2 regions of the Gordonia sp. DT218 genome follow, and region 2 is predicted to be linked to the other one. Evidence: predicted binding sites of a transcription regulator. Region 2 holds the regulator's gene; the other holds the start of a gene.
What was found. The regulator LexA, encoded in region 2, represses DNA repair genes until DNA is damaged. The targets are predictions, from matches to a motif close to CGAACANNTGTTCG.
Positions count from the first base shown of each region.

Region 1 (7,606 bases), on a different contig from region 2:
GGCCGCGGGGGATTCGGTCCGGGACCCTTCGGTCCGGGTGGACCGTTCGCCGACGACGAGGGTCCTTGGGAGCCGGGACGCGGACGACGCGGACCGCGTGGCCGTGGGTCGCGCCCCCGCTTCGCCGCCGAGACTCGGGAGGTGTTCGGGAAGGCCGTGGAACTCGCGCGTGAGCGTGGCGACTCGCGGCTGCGTCCCGAGTACCTGCTGATCGGCATCATCGACGCCGGCGACGACGCATCGCGTGCCGTCATCGAGTCGGCGACCAGTGCCGACGATCTCAAGGCCGCCGTGCTGGCGAGCCTGCCGGAGGTCAATGCCGGCGTGTGACGCCGGTGTGATGCTAGGGGTGTGATACCCGGCGGCACAATATGATCGGCCGGTCGACCTCGTGATCGAGGGCGGCCGGCCGATCTCTGTCGGTACGGGGTCAACGCGATGGCGCCGTACAGTGAGATCAACAGCAGTGACCAGTTGATCGCAGCGATCAGGACGGAACTCAGCAGGTAATTGGCCGTCAGTCTCGGGGACGTCGCAACGCTTGTCGGCCGCGACCATCTGCGAATACCGGTGATTCCGAATATGTTGTCGTGCAAGAGATGTGGTCCGATTGTTGCGAGCCGGGGGTATTGCGGTTGCCGTTGGCGCCGCCCGCGGGGCGCGACGTGATCACGCGCTTCGGTATCGCCTGATCGGCCTGAGTGGTCCCGCCCTGTGACCGCTTGGGGGGCCGGCTTGTCCGTATGCGTCATTCGAACTAATGTTCGATGGGTGAGCATGAAGTGGATCGGCGGCGACAGCGGCCAACCACGACGACCGGTGTACTTCCCGGTCGGCCACAAGGCGGTGCTCGTCGATCTGAACGCGCTGTATCCGCAGACCCCGCACTACTCCGGCGAGTACTTTCCGGATGGTCTGCAGATCCGGTCGGTGCACCTCGGTGTGCTCACCGCATGGGCGCGTTCGGAGTGGGGCGAGTGGTACGGCAAGGTCACTTACACGATCACCGCCAAGGACCGGCAGGAGAAGGTGACGCACTGGGTGCCGGGCTGGGCCTTGCGGCCCGCGGAGGCGACTCCTCCGCATGGGCGGAGATCAGGCGGGTCTCCGGCCGGCTAACCGATCATCAGGCCGACCGCAGTCAGCACCGCCCATGCGAGCATGGCCTGTCCGGTGCCGCCGAGCGCCGGGATCAGCCCGGGGCCGAGGGCGCCGGCCCGCACGGGTTTGTAGGCGAACCACACCAGTGGAGCGGCGAGCAATCCGAGCAGTGCCCAGGGTGTCGCGGCGATGAGTGCCAGGCTCACCACCAGCGGTACGGCGAGGAGTACGCCGAAGAAGATGCGGGTCTTCTTGTCGCCCAGGCGGACCGCGAGGGTCACCTTGCCGGATTCGGTGTCGCTGGGGATGTCGCGCAGGTTGTTGACCACCAGCACGGCCGACGAGATGGAGCCGATCGCGATCGCACACAGCAGGCCGACCCAATCGACCGTGTCACTGACCACGTACTGCGTGCCGAGCACTGCTACCAGCCCGAAGAAGACGAACACGGCGATCTCGCCGAGCCCGATGTACCCGTACGGTTTGTTGCCGCCGGTGTAGAACCAGGCGCCGGCGATGCAGATCGCGCCCACCACCACCAGCCACCAGGCGGTGCTGACGGCCAGCGCCAAGCCGCATATCGCGCCGACCGCGAAGCAGGCGAACGCAGCGCGCTTCACCGCACCGGGCGACGCGGCGCCGGAGCCGACCAGTCGCATCGGGCCCACGCGATCGTCGTCGGTGCCACGGATTCCGTCGGAGTAATCGTTGGCGAAGTTCACGCCGATGATGAAGGCGACCGCGACCAGGAGGGCGAGTACTGCCTTCCACCAGACAACGTCGCCGAGGTCGCGGACCGCTCCGACGCCGACGACGACCGGCGCGATCGCGTTGGGCAGCGTGCGCGGACGCGCGCCTTCTAACCACTGCTTCGGGGTTGCCACGAGGTCGATCCTGCCACGCAGGAACTGCTGCGCACTCGGCGCCCGGTCGAGCCCATCGACGACACGGGCTGAACTGTTATCGGGCGCATCCGAGAATGGCAGCCTTGGCGAGCCCGCCGTATTGGTAGGCATATTGGTACGCCCACTTGAAGACAGATCGCGAATAGTCGCGCGGAACGCTGCGCATGATCACCTGTCCGTCGAAACATTGTCCGAAGATGTACCGGGCGCGCACCAGGTGATAGCGCCAGCTGATCACGATCACCGATCGCCAGCCACGCTCCTTCGCCAGGCGTTGGATGAACGTGGCCTCGCCCTGCGTCGTCGATGGATTCGGTGCGAAGCAGATGACCTCTATGTCGGGGGTGCCTGCATTGCAGACGCGGTCCATGATCTGTTTGTCGAGGAGTGGGTAAGGGCGGTACGGATCGGAGATCACGACGGTGTTCGCGTATCCCTCGTGCGCCAATCGGAGTCCGTAATCCTCCCGGCCGTCGTGCTCGCCGCCGAGGACGACGATGGCATCCGCAGGTCGCAATTCGTTCTGGTGCTCTCTGTTGAATAGCTGATAGCCGAGCCCAGCGAGGGTAACCGCGACGATGAGCAGCACACAGGCAGCGATGGCGGCAATGGATCTGAGTCGAGATCGCCTAACCGCCATTCCTGAATTGTGCACGGCTCGAGTACGAGTGGTTGATCGTGGTCCGGCAGATCACACGGGGCGAGTCACGAGCCATTCGCTCAGCGAGACCTGCGCCGCGTTCGCCGCTCGCGCGCCCACCGCTGCCCGGTCCGAGTCTCGGTCTGCCAGAGCGCCCATCCCGCGATGGCGAAACCGACGACCGCCAGCACATCCCCTTCGGTCACTCCGTGGCGGGCGCTGATCACGAACAGCGTCCGACCCTCCAGCGGTCCGTTGAACACGATCCACGCACCGGCCACCACGATGAGCACCGCGGCCGACCATCGTCCCGGACGGGCCAGGCACCATGCGCCGCTGGTGAACAGCAGCCCGAGGAGGACAAGCGCGTGGAACGGATCGATCGATCGCATCCCACCAGTATCCAGTGACCGCGGTGGGCAGTCGCATTTACCGGGCCAGGTCGAGGTCGTCTGGTGTGAGGATTTCGACTGTGATTCCGTCGTGTACGAGTCGGGTGAAGCGCATGGGTCCGGCGTATCGGTAGTCGGGTGGGGCCACTTCTTTTGGGCGCGTGGGGGTGTCACCTGAGAGTCCGTGGTTTCGCAGGTGGTGTCGGAGGGTGTCGGCGATGTGGTTGCGCCGGTTGATGCGTGGCGGGTTGGGTGGTCCGGTGCCGTTGGTGTTGCGGGTCCAGGCGGGGCGGCCGGCGTCGGGTCCGTCGGCGACGATGTGGGTGGTGAATTGTCCGGGTTTGTGTCCGACCATGCGGTTGTGGGTGGGACACGCGGCGGCGAGGGCGTCGATGTCGGTGCGGCCGCCTTCGGCCCAGTCTTGTTCGGCGTGGTGGATGTCGGTGTGGCTGAACGGCATGTCGCAGTCGGGGTGGGTGCAGTGGGCGCCGTCGCGGGCGAAGAGCGCGAACCGTTGGGCTTGGTTGGCGAATCGTTTCGCGGTGCCCAGGTGCAGGATTTCGCGGGTGTGGTCGGCGAACACGGCCAGGTGTAGGTCGGCGTGGGCGGCGAGTTCGACGATGTCGGCGATGGGCAGGGAGGCGCCGGTGGTGGTGTGGCCGAGGCCGGCCCGTTCGCGCAGTTCACTTTCGGTGATCGCGATGATCAGGTGTGGGGGTAGTCCGCGGTGGCTGGCGCCGAGTCCACCGCTTGTCAGGATGTAGTCGAGCAGGGCGCGTAACGCGTCGTGGTTGCGTTGTTCGGGGGTGCGGGCATCGCGGGTGACGGCGGCGGCGAGGGCGTCGGGGTCGGCGTGTTCGCGTTGTCCGGTGGGTGATTGCTTGTCGTCGGGGTTGTTCATGCCGGGGGCGGCCCAGGCGGCGAGGACGACGTCGAACATGGCGCGGGTGGTCGGGTCCAGGGTGGCGGTCAGGCGGCTGAGCTGTTGGGCGTCTTGTTTGCTCAGCAGTAGGCGGCGTTGGCGGGCGCGGTCACGCTGGTCGGTCACGGTGCCGTCGGGGTCGAGGTGGCCCAGGATGCGGGCGCCGAGGTCGGTCAGTGTTTTTGGGGAGAAGTCGCGAGCGAAGTAGGCCAGACTGGCCTCGGCCGCCTCCACCAGCTCGGGTGCCACCGCGGCCGGGATGCGTGCCATGGCGTTCACGATGGTTTGGACGTGGTCGGGTCCGATGGCGCCTTCGGCCAGGGCGGCGGCGGTCTGCGGGTGGCGTGGTGCCAGTAATTCGCCTTGTAGGTTGTACATCTGCGAGACCGCGGCCATTTGTTCTTTGCGGTGGCGCAGGTCGCCGATGCGCAGCTTTTCGGCCATGAAGTTGTGCAGTGAGCGGTAGCCGGCGGTGGTGTGGGCGTCGCGGTCGCAGACATCCATGACTCGGCGGTGTCCGATCGAACTCATCCGCCGGGCGGCGCGTTCGTGTTCGACGGCCACCGCCACCAGATCGGCGGGCGAGGCGCTGGTGGTGTCGACGCCGGCGATGCGGTCGAGCAGGTGATGGAACTCGCGGTAGAGCTCCACCACATTCTCACCGGCGGGCAGATCCCCGACCGAAGCCGCGGCGGCCGTGGCCAATTCGGCCTGCCGCTCGAGCAGTTCGTCATGACTGCGCGGATGATGTTGCTGAAACATGCCCTGCGGCAACCACTGGCCGGCCACCGCCGCCACATCCACGTCCTCACCACCGTCATCGGTGGCCACATGATCAGGGTCGGACTCGCTCATGCGGCGGACCCCCCGATCCAATTAGTTCGAACGTATGTTCGAAGTCTAACAGAGCCGAAACTGTCTGCGCAAGCCCTTTCGTCGAGGCAATCGGCGTCGATCAGTGAGACGAAATTTCTTCGAAGGGCGGATCGTTGAGAGGCTGGCGACCGTTCTGTCCGACTGAAGAAACCGCAGTCAATGGTTTCGTCGCAGAACTCCTCCGCGGTTTCAATGCGCACGACCCCGACGTGTTCACGGCAGTGATGACCGAGGACGTCGTCTTCGAGAACAGTGGTTCGGCGGCCCCTCTTTCACCCGCACGCGCCGCGCGGCAGCTTTGCCTGGACTGCAGTGGGAACCCACACCGGCTCACTCGATCCGCCGGGCCTGGCTGCCACGGGCAAAGACGTCGAGTTCGACGTCCGGGAGATCATCGAGTTCCGGGACGGGCTCGCAAGTCATTTCCGCGTCGTGATGGACATGACCGAGTTCGCTCGACAGATCGGAGCGTTCCCGGCTCGGGGTAGCCGAGGGGAGCGGGCGATGGCGCGGATGCCGCGGTTCCAGATGAAGGTGGCGCGGCGCCGCTGATTGTCCGTTATTGTCCGGCCGGCAAACCGAACGCCGCCAGTACCGTCGTGCTCCACAACTGCTGCCCCCGCGCATTCGGGTTGGCCGCGTCGCGCATCACCGCCGCGAGACCCGCAGTGCTGCTGGGGAATGCGGAGTAGACGTCGATCACCTGAATGCCGTCAGCCGACATAGCGGATGCATAGTCTGAGAGTTGGCGCGACACATCCGACCCCTGCCGAGGCCCCTGCTTGATCACCGCGATCTGGGCGTTCGGGTATTTACTGCGTACTTCGGTGATCAACGGCTGGATCTGTGCGGCGAGCGGTTTGCCCGCGTCCTGGCCCGGCCCAAAATTGAGCAGCACCAGATCGGGCGTCACTTGGGATGGGATCATCTCGTCGAGATTCTGCGCCGTATACGCCACGCTCTTACCCGGCGCGCTGGCATTCCAGAAACCGATCGCGGCGTTGGTGCCGTTGCCGACTCCGACGACGGGACCGTACGCGTCGGCGGAAGTGTTCCAGAGTCGTGTGGCGACCGGCCGGTCGAGATTCTGGCTGATCGACGTGGCGAGGGCGGGTGTCCAACCCTTTCGGTCCGCGCCGGTCGAGTCGCCGAGCAGGACCAGAGTCTTCGGAGTACTCGGGTTGGCCTTCGCGTCGTCGATGAAGCCGGCCGTTGCCGGAGTCGAGGCCGGCGACATGCTTGTCGGGTCGGTATGCGCCGCCGTCGACGAGACCGGAGCTGTCCGATTACCGGAAATGATGAGACCGACGACGAGGACGACGATGCACACGACCATCACAATCCATGCCCAGAGGGGCGCCGATCCGGCGATACGCTTCAACACAGTGGACATCCGAGTGGCTTTCCGATCTTCCTGACGTGTGCGATCGACTCGCAACACCGCTCCGCGCAATGGCTGGTCAAGTACCAACGTCGATCACTGTAACCGCATCGACAGTCGGCGGTCGCGGGATACCCCCGGGCCCGCAACGATAGTCGACGTTCCTGCCGCACCTTCTGATCCTGGCCGCAGGATCGGCTCCAAGCCGGAAACCGGAGGTGCGGCCAGAACGAGGAGTTGGGTAACGTCGCCACGCCGCTCGCCGATCACTGGGTGGGGAATGCCAAGGAACAAGGGTGAAGAAGTGAACGCGCAACCGAAGTCGGGAATCTCGCGCAACAGTCGGACGGCGATCGTAGCCGGTGTCGCAGTGTTGGCCGGTGTCGTCGTGATCGGCACGGCCTGTGGGCCGGGTGAGTCGGAACCGGTCTCCACAGCGTCGTCAACGTCCGTCACCAGCAGAACCACCACGACGCCGTCGAGCGAGCCGACATTGCGGCCTGTCGCCGCCGCCGGGGCAACCACGGTGTCGGCCAACTCCGCCGACGGCTCGCTTGCGAAACTGGAGACGCTGGCCGTGAAGGGCCGTGCCCCGAAGACGGGCTACTCCCGCGAACAATTCGGACAGGCGTGGACCGACGACGTCTCGGTGGCCGGCGGACACAACGGCTGCGATACCCGCAACGACATCCTGCGTCGCGACTTGACGGCCATCACCTTCAAGTCGGGTTCCAATGGCTGCGCGGTGCAAACCGGCACGTTGAATGACCCGTACACCGGGAAGACCATTTCGTTCGTCCGGGGAATCAAGACGTCGTCGGCAGTGCAGATCGATCACCTCGTTGCTTTGTCGGACGCGTGGCAGAAGGGCGCCCAGCAGCTGAGTGCGATCGAGCGTCGCAATCTCGCCAACGATCCGCGCAACCTGCAGGCCGCCGACGGACCGGCGAATCAGCAGAAGAGCGACGGCGACGCGGCGACGTGGCTCCCGTCCAACAAGTCATATCGCTGTACCTACGTATCCCGGCAGATCGACGTGAAGGTGCTGTATCGCCTATGGGTGACGCAAGCGGAGAAGGACGCGATGGCGCGGATTTTGTCCGGCTGCGGCGGCACTCCGATCGCGACCACCACCCCGGCACCGGAACCATCAGAGACCGCGACGAGGACAGCGACACCCGCGCCCGCCTATACGCCGCCGCCGACCACCACCCAGCCGGTGTACGTGGCGCCTCCGCCCGCGGCGGATGACGGCGGCAGCACCTACTACCGGAACTGCTCCGCGGTGCGGGCGGCGGGAGCTGCGCCGATTCTCGCAGGCCAGCCCGGCTATCGGTCCGGTTTGGATCGTGACGGTGACGGCGTCGCCTGCGAGTAGGGGACGCCACC
Region 1 covers NZ_JBNCNS010000003.1:595,340-602,945, forward strand. Annotated here, with positions in the region: gene ACPXCG_RS14315 (Clp protease N-terminal domain-containing protein) at 1-330, shown strand, start outside; gene ACPXCG_RS14320 (hypothetical protein) at 778-1,119, shown strand; gene ACPXCG_RS14325 (1,4-dihydroxy-2-naphthoate polyprenyltransferase) at 1,116-1,985, opposite strand; gene ACPXCG_RS14330 (YdcF family protein) at 2,062-2,646, opposite strand; gene ACPXCG_RS14335 (hypothetical protein) at 2,727-3,038, opposite strand; gene ACPXCG_RS14340 (DUF222 domain-containing protein) at 3,076-4,815, opposite strand; gene ACPXCG_RS14345 (hypothetical protein) at 5,149-5,388, shown strand; gene ACPXCG_RS14350 (SGNH/GDSL hydrolase family protein) at 5,396-6,229, opposite strand; gene ACPXCG_RS14355 (GmrSD restriction endonuclease domain-containing protein) at 6,498-7,595, shown strand.
Region 1: the regulator LexA is predicted to act here: its motif matches at 4,843-4,856, upstream of ACPXCG_RS14340 (DUF222 domain-containing protein).

Region 2 (7,606 bases):
CGTCTGGCACGGATGCTGATCTCCGCGCACGAACTCGGATGTCTCGACCACGTCCTGGTGATCGCGGCGGCGTTGTCGGTGCCCGACGTCCGCGAACGGCCGGCGGAACATCGCGAGGCCGCCAACACCTCGCATCGCCGGTTCGCGGTGCCGGGTTCCGAGTTCCTCTCGTATCTCGAACTCTGGGAATATCTGAATGACCGACGAAAGGAGTTGTCCGGCAATCGGTTCCGCCGGATGTGCGAGAGCGAGTTCCTGCATTTCCTGCGAATCCGGGAATGGCAGGAGCTCCACCGCCAGTTGTCGCGGATCGTCTCCGACCTCGATTGGACCGCCACCGCGTCGCCACGCGACGCCGACGCCATCCATCGTTCGATCCTGTCCGGACTGTTGGGCAACATCGCAGTCCGCCAGGGAGACTCACGCGACTACATCGGTGCCCGAAACACATCGCTGGCGATCTTCCCAGGCTCGTCGCTCGCCCGTAAACCACCACCCTTCATCATGGCCGCCGAGATCCTCGAGACCTCACGACTGTTCGCGCACACCGTCGCCGGCATCGACCCCCTCTGGGCCGAGAAACTCGCGGGCGACCTCGTCCGCCGGTCGTACAGCGAGCCGCACTGGTCCGCCAAGCGCGCGTCGGCGATGGCCTACGAGCGGGTGACGCTCTACGGCGTCACGCTCGTCGCTCAGCGACGCGTTCCCTACGGCGCGATCGATCCGCCGACCTCACGGGAGATGTTCATCCGCCACGCCCTGGTCGAGGGCGATTGGCGCACCGATCATGTGTTCTTCCACCGGAATCGGGACCTCCTCGAGGCGGCCGCCGACGTCGAGCACCGCGCCCGTCGTCGCGACCTGGTGATCAGTGAGGAACAGCTTTTCGAGTTCTACGATGCACGCGTCGGCGGTGACGTGGTGTCGGCGCGGCATTTCGACACGTGGTGGAAGAAGACGCGGCGCGAGCATCCGGAGCTGCTCGACCTGAAGCCGGAGGACGTGGCCGCCGATGTCACCGTGGCGGACACCGACTTTCCCGGAGCCTGGCAGCAGGGTGAGACCCGCCTGGAACTGCGCTACCGATTCGAGCCCGGCGCTCCCGACGACGGGGTGACCGTCGTGATCCCCCGGCCGCTGCTCGATCACGTACGACCCGCCGGCTTCGACTGGTCAGTCCCCGGCCTACGTTCCGAGCTCGCCACCGAGCTGGTCAGATCCCTGCCGAAGGTCGTCCGCAAGTCCATGGCGCCCGCTCAGCGCTTCGCCGACCTCGCGGTGTCGCGATTGACACCCCGGTCGGAGCCGTTGCTGACCGGTCTGGCTCGCGAGCTCACCTCGATCACCGGCATGACGGTGTCGCCGGGTGACTTCTCGCTCGAGCGTGTCCCCGCGCATCTGACGATGAACTTCGCCGTCACCGATCGCACCGGGACGGTGGTCGCGAGCGGCAAATCACTGGCGGACCTGAAAAAGGGGTTCGCCGGGCACGACGACACCTCTCATCGCCGCGCCGTCCACACCTCGTGGAGTGCCGACGGCATCGGCGACCTGCCCGAAACCACCACTACGACTGTCGCGGGCCAGACGATCACCCGCTATCCGGGCCTCGATGTCGTGCGGGACGATGCAGGCCGAGCAACCGGCGTGACACGGACCGAGTCCGTCACCGCGACCGAACGCGACCACAAGCTCACGAACGCGGTGGTGGTGTTGCTGGAGACGACGATCCCGACGCTGTCCAAGAAGATCATCGGCACCCTCGACCCCGCCGGACGGTTGGCGCTGAGTCAGAGCCCGTATCGGCGAGGTGACGATCTGCTGGCCGACTGCACCCGGCGCGCGGTCCGCGATGCCGTGGCCACCCGAGATCTCACCATCATCCGGACGCCGGACCAGTTCACGCGGCTCCGCGACCAGATCCGATCGACCGTGACGGACGCGGCCCCCGAGTACTTCGCGCTCGCCACCGACGTTCTCCGACATCTGGCCCCGCTCCGATCGGAGATCGAGCAGGACAGCGGGTCCGTCGCGGCCGACGACGTGTCCGAGCAACTGGAAAATCTCGTCTTCGACGGATTCGTGGCGGCCACCCCACGCACATATCTCACCGAGATCCCCCGATACCTTCAGGCGGCGGAGAACCGATTGGCCGACCTCTTGGCATCATCGAGCCGCGATCGCGATGCCCTGGCCGCGGTCGACCGCGTGATCGCGCACTGGAATCAGCGAGTCGCCCAGCTCCCCGTCGGTCGGCGCGATGCCTTCAACGAGTACGCACATTGGATGGTCGAGGAACTGCGGGTCGGTCTGTTCTCGCAGCGCCTCGGTACCGCCTATCCGATCTCCGAGAAGCGAGCGCTCCGCTTTCTGGACGCGTTCCGCTGAGCTCTCTGGACGCGTTCCGCTGAGCTTTCTGGACGCGTTCCGCTGAGCTCTCTGGACGGGTTCCGCTGAGCGCATGTCCGAGCGCACATCGCCCGGGCGCCGTCATTCCGAGACGATCGACCCCGTGGCGTCCACTGTCTTCCCGTGCGTCAAGTCGCCCTGCAGGTCATCGATCTCACGCTGGAAGTCCTCGAGCGAGTCGAACGAGCGGTACACCGACGCAAATCGGAGGTAGGCCACCTCGTCGAGCTCACGCAGCGGCTTGAGGATCGCCAATCCCACTTCGTTGCTGGGGATCTCGGCCGATCCGGATGCGCGAACGGCATCCTCGACCTGTTGCGCGAGCTGGGCGAGCGCGTCTTCGGCCACCGCGCGGCCCTGGCACGCCCGACGAACTCCGCGCATCACCTTCTCACGACTGAACGGCTCGGTGACCCCGTTGCGTTTCGCCACCGACAGCACGGCGCTCTCCACCGTCGAGAACCGGCGACCACACTCCGCACACGAACGGCGCCGTCGGATCGCCTGCCCTTCATCGGCGACACGCGAGTCGATGACCTTGGTGTCTTCGTTCTTACAAAACGGGCAGCGCATGTTGTCCTCACGCACATCTCGGGACACTCCGGCGCACCGGATGCTCGCTACGCCGTGCCGGTTCCCGGCTGGAACCTGTGCCATGGAGGATACCGTCCGTTGCTCAGCGGTATGCGGGCGCGATCAGCGCCTGCCCGACATGGAGGCCCGAGGCGGGCAGGGCGTTGCGCTCGACGATCTGATCGATGACCGACTGGCGCGGCAGATCCGGCGCCACCCGATCGGCGATCGAGCTCAGGGAGTCGCCCTGCCGCACATGCACCACCTCGGTGCCCACCGGTTGCGGGGCGACGGACGCGGCGTAGTTCGTCCCCACGATGGCGACGACCCAGACGAGCGCGGCCAGTGCACCCCCGACCAGCACCGCCAGTGCGGCCGCACGACGGCGGGCATAGACCCGCCGATCGTCCGCCGGTGCCGCACACCGGGTGCCGACGATCGTCGTGCCCGGGTTGTAACGCCCGGCCGGACGTCGGTCGGCCGGACGGGTCGGCTCGACCCTGGCGGCGCGCCGGGGACGCGTGCCGACGCCCGACGTGACCGGCCGTCGCGGCGCGCGCGTCGGTGTCTCGCGGGACCGGGTCCCGCTGCTCGGCAGATCGCGCACGAGCGTCTCGCGGGTCGACGCCTCACGGGTCAAGGTGGCTGTGCTCATCGTGTCCTCCTGGGATCCGAATCGGCCGTCCCCTCGATCACATGTTCGATGGAACGCATGTTCGATTTGTAGCACGATGCGCCGACAAAGTCTCGACACGCGTCGAACAAATGTTTGAACCTGTCGGCCGGTTCGGTTAACCTCGGCCGTGAGACACGCGATCGACCAGCAATTTTGCGAGACGAACCCGATTCGGCGACAGCCGACGATGCAACAGCCGACAGGAAGGACTCAGCGATGAGCGACAAGGCCGGCGGGCGGCGCGGAGCCTCCCGCGCGATCCACGAGAGCGTAGACGCCCCCGACGAGTCGTCCGATCCGGCACCTGTCGTCGCCGACCCCGAGTTCGCGGAGACAGCCCTCACCGCACGCCAGAGCGGGGTCCTGGAGTTCATCCGCCAGTCCGTGCGGGAGCGTGGCTATCCGCCCAGTATCCGCGAGATCGGCGACGCGGTCGGACTGACCTCGACGTCATCGGTGGCGCATCAGCTCCGCACCCTGGAACGCAAGGGATTGCTCAAGCGCGATCACAACCGGCCGCGTGCGGTGAACATCCAGGACGGCGACCACACCCCGCCGGGCGGTGCCGCTGCCGGACTCGCCGACGGTCAGGAGCTGCCCACGCCGACCTTCGTGCCCGTCCTCGGTCGGATCGCCGCCGGCGGACCGATCCTGGCGGAGCAGGCCGTCGAGGACGTGTTCCCGCTCCCGCGAGAACTGGTCGGTGAGGGATCGCTGTTCCTGCTGCGCGTCGTCGGCGAGTCGATGATCGACGCCGCCATCTGCGACGGCGACTGGGTGGTGGTCCGGCAACAGAACGTCGCAGACAACGGCGACATCGTCGCAGCAATGATCGACGGCGAGGCGACCGTGAAGACGTTCAAGCGCAAGGACGGTCACGTCTGGCTGATGCCGCACAACGAGCTCTTCGATCCCATCCCCGGCGACGAGGCCGCGATCCTCGGCAAGGTCGTCACGGTGATGCGGCGCGTGTGAGGGTCGCCTGAGGGTCAGCCGTCGAGCGCCGCCGACGCGACCGCACGGGCCTCGGCGGGACCGGCGGTCGTCAGCACCGCTTGTGCGGCAGACCGGCATTGGTCGAGAGTCACCTCCGCGAGGCGTGCGCCGACCGGGGCAGCCGCGGCGGGCGCCGCGGACAACGAACTGACACCCATGCCGACGAGCACACACGCCAGCAACGGATCGGCGGCCGCCTCACCGCACACCCCGACCGGCTTGTCCGCCGCCTGACCGGCGCGGGCGACCATGTCGATCAGCGCGAGCGCGGCCGGCTGCCACGGATCCGTCAGCGTGGCGAGTTCGGCCGACATCCGATCGGCGGCCATCGTGTACTGCGTCAGATCGTTGGTGCCGATCGAGACGAAGTCGACCTCCGCCAGGATCGCCGCAGCCAGGATCGCGGCAGCCGGCACCTCGACCATCACCCCCGCGACCAACCCACGGCGACGCACCTCGCCCGCGAATTCCGCTGCCTCGGAAGGCGATGCGATCATCGGGGCCATCACCCACGGCGTGGCTCCGCCCTCCTGCGCGGCGGCCGCGATCGCATCGAGCTGCGCCGCGCGGATATCGGGATGGTCGATGGCGATGCGATTGCCCCGGACGCCCAGCGCCGGATTGGCCTCATTCAGTTGGGTCACGAATTTCAGCGGCTTGTCCGACCCGGCGTCGAGCGTCCGGATCACCACTTTCTGATCGGCGAACGCGTCGATCACCTCGCGGTACAGCGTCGTCTGCTCGGCGATCGTCGGCGCCTCGGCGCGATCGAGGAACGCCAGCTCCGTGCGGAACAGCCCGACCCCCTCGACCGGATAGCCGGATGCGGTCCGTGCCGACGCCCCGTCGGCGACGTTCGCGAGCACCGAGACCCGATGTCCGTCCGCGGTCGCCCCAGGGCCCGTCCACGACGCCACCGCAGCAGCTTTGCGGCGGCTCTCGTCGACACCGGCGAGCGCCTTCGCCTCGTCGGGTTCGATCTCCAGAGTGCCCGCCGTACCGTCGACGAGCACTCTGGTGCCGACGGCCACGGTCGCGAGCCGGCCGACTGCGACAACGCACGGAATCCCCAACTGACGGGCGATGATCGCCGTGTGACTCGTCGGACCTCCGAGACGTGTGACCAACGCGATGATCAGTGTCGGATCGAGTCCGGCAGTATCCGCCGGGGCGAGGTCGTCGGCGAGCAGCACCGACGGCACGGGCGGTTCCGGTACGCCGGGCTCGGGTACCCCGAGCAACTCGGCGACAACCCGATCCCGGACGTCGTTGAGATCGGTGACCCGTTCGGCCATCAGTCCGCCGAGCTTGGTGAACATCGCGGCGAACTGTTCGGTCGCGGCCACCGCCGCGGCCGGCGCGGGGGTGCCGGTGGCGATCAATGCCGACGCCGCACCGACCCAACCACGGTCCTCGGCCAGACCCGCGGTCGCCACGAGCACCTCCGACGCCGCGCCCGAGGCATGCGAGGCCCGCTCCCGGAGCCGTCCCGCCACCGCCGCGGCGGCGTCGCTGAAGCGTTTGGTCTCGACATCACGCTCGTCCTCGGCGACGGCAGCCTCCGCCGCGCTCGGGTCGTATTCCGGACGAGCGCCCGGCCAGATCGCCGGTCCGAAGGCCTTACCCGCCACCACCGGCGTCCCCTGCAGAACCTGTGTCTGTGTCACCGAAGTCCCTATCCGTCCGTCGGTCCGCGAGCCGTTCCGGCCCAGGACTTACCGGCCTGTCTCGAACAGCGGGTCCTGTGGGTAATGAGCCCGCACTGAAGGTTATGTGATTCAAGTTACAAGAAAACCTTGACTTGTCAACATAAACAGGCGTAAACACAGATATAGCAACATACAAATCCACAGATTCCAACAGACGAGGACTTCCGTGTACGCCGAAGAACGTCAGCAGGCGATCGCCGATCAGGTGCGGGCCAACGGCCGCGCATCCGTCGCCGCGTTGGCCACGCTGTTCGACGTGACCAGTGAGACGGTCCGTCGGGACCTCGCGACCCTCGAACGCGCAGGACATCTCCAGCGGGTACACGGCGGTGCGGTTCGGCCGGGCTCCACACCGGTGTTCGGTGAGCTGGGCATCGACGAACGACAGATGACCCACACGCATGAAAAGGTCGCCATCGGCCGAGCGGCGATCCGGTTCCTCCCACCGGACGGTGGTTCTGTCTTCTTCGACGCCGGCACCACCACCTTCCAGGCCGCCCTCGCCCTGCCACGTGACCGCCGTCTGACCCTGATCACCCACAGCATCCCCATCGCCGCGGCGCTGGCCGGCCACCACTCGTCGGGCCTCCATGTCCTGGGCGGCCGTGTCCGCGGACTCACACAGGCGACCGTGGGCTCCGAGACGGTGGCGGCCCTGGAGCGACTACGCATCTCGACGGCCTTCGTCGGTGCGAACGGGATCAGCGAGTCACACGGACTCTCCACACCCGATCCGGACGAGGCCGCCATCAAGGCAGCGATCGTCAGGGTTGCCAATCGCGTAGTGGTGCTTTCCGATTCATCAAAGATCGATCGCGAGGACCTGTCCTCGTTCGCCGATCTCGCAGATATCGACGTGCTGGTCACCGACGCCGGGATCGACCCGGCCACCTCCGCGGCCCTGTCGGTCCGCGGAATCGATGTCGTGATCGCGTGACCGAGAGGACCCCATGACACGACCATCAGCGGATCCGGTGATCGTTACTGTCACCGCCAACCCGAGCCTCGACCGGACCCTCGAGCTAGCCGCACCGCTCAGTCGCGGAGAGGTGCAGCGCGCGACATCGGTGCGTGCCGAACCCGGCGGCAAGGGTGTCAACGTCGCGCGGGTGGTATCCGAGGCAGGTCTGTCGACCCTTGCCCTCCTGCCCGCGCGGACCAGCGACCCGCTGCTCACCGCACTCGACACGGTCGGCCTCCCCTATCTCGCGCTGCCGATCGACGGCGACGTCCGATCCAACGT
Region 2 covers NZ_JBNCNS010000005.1:303,760-311,365, reverse strand. Annotated here, with positions in the region: gene hrpA (ATP-dependent RNA helicase HrpA) at 1-2,388, shown strand, start outside; gene nrdR (transcriptional regulator NrdR) at 2,491-2,982, opposite strand; gene ACPXCG_RS19710 (LysM peptidoglycan-binding domain-containing protein) at 3,086-3,637, opposite strand; gene lexA (transcriptional repressor LexA) at 3,875-4,633, shown strand; gene ACPXCG_RS19700 (putative PEP-binding protein) at 4,648-6,321, opposite strand; gene ACPXCG_RS19695 (DeoR/GlpR family DNA-binding transcription regulator) at 6,530-7,300, shown strand; gene ACPXCG_RS19690 (1-phosphofructokinase family hexose kinase) at 7,338-7,606, shown strand, end outside.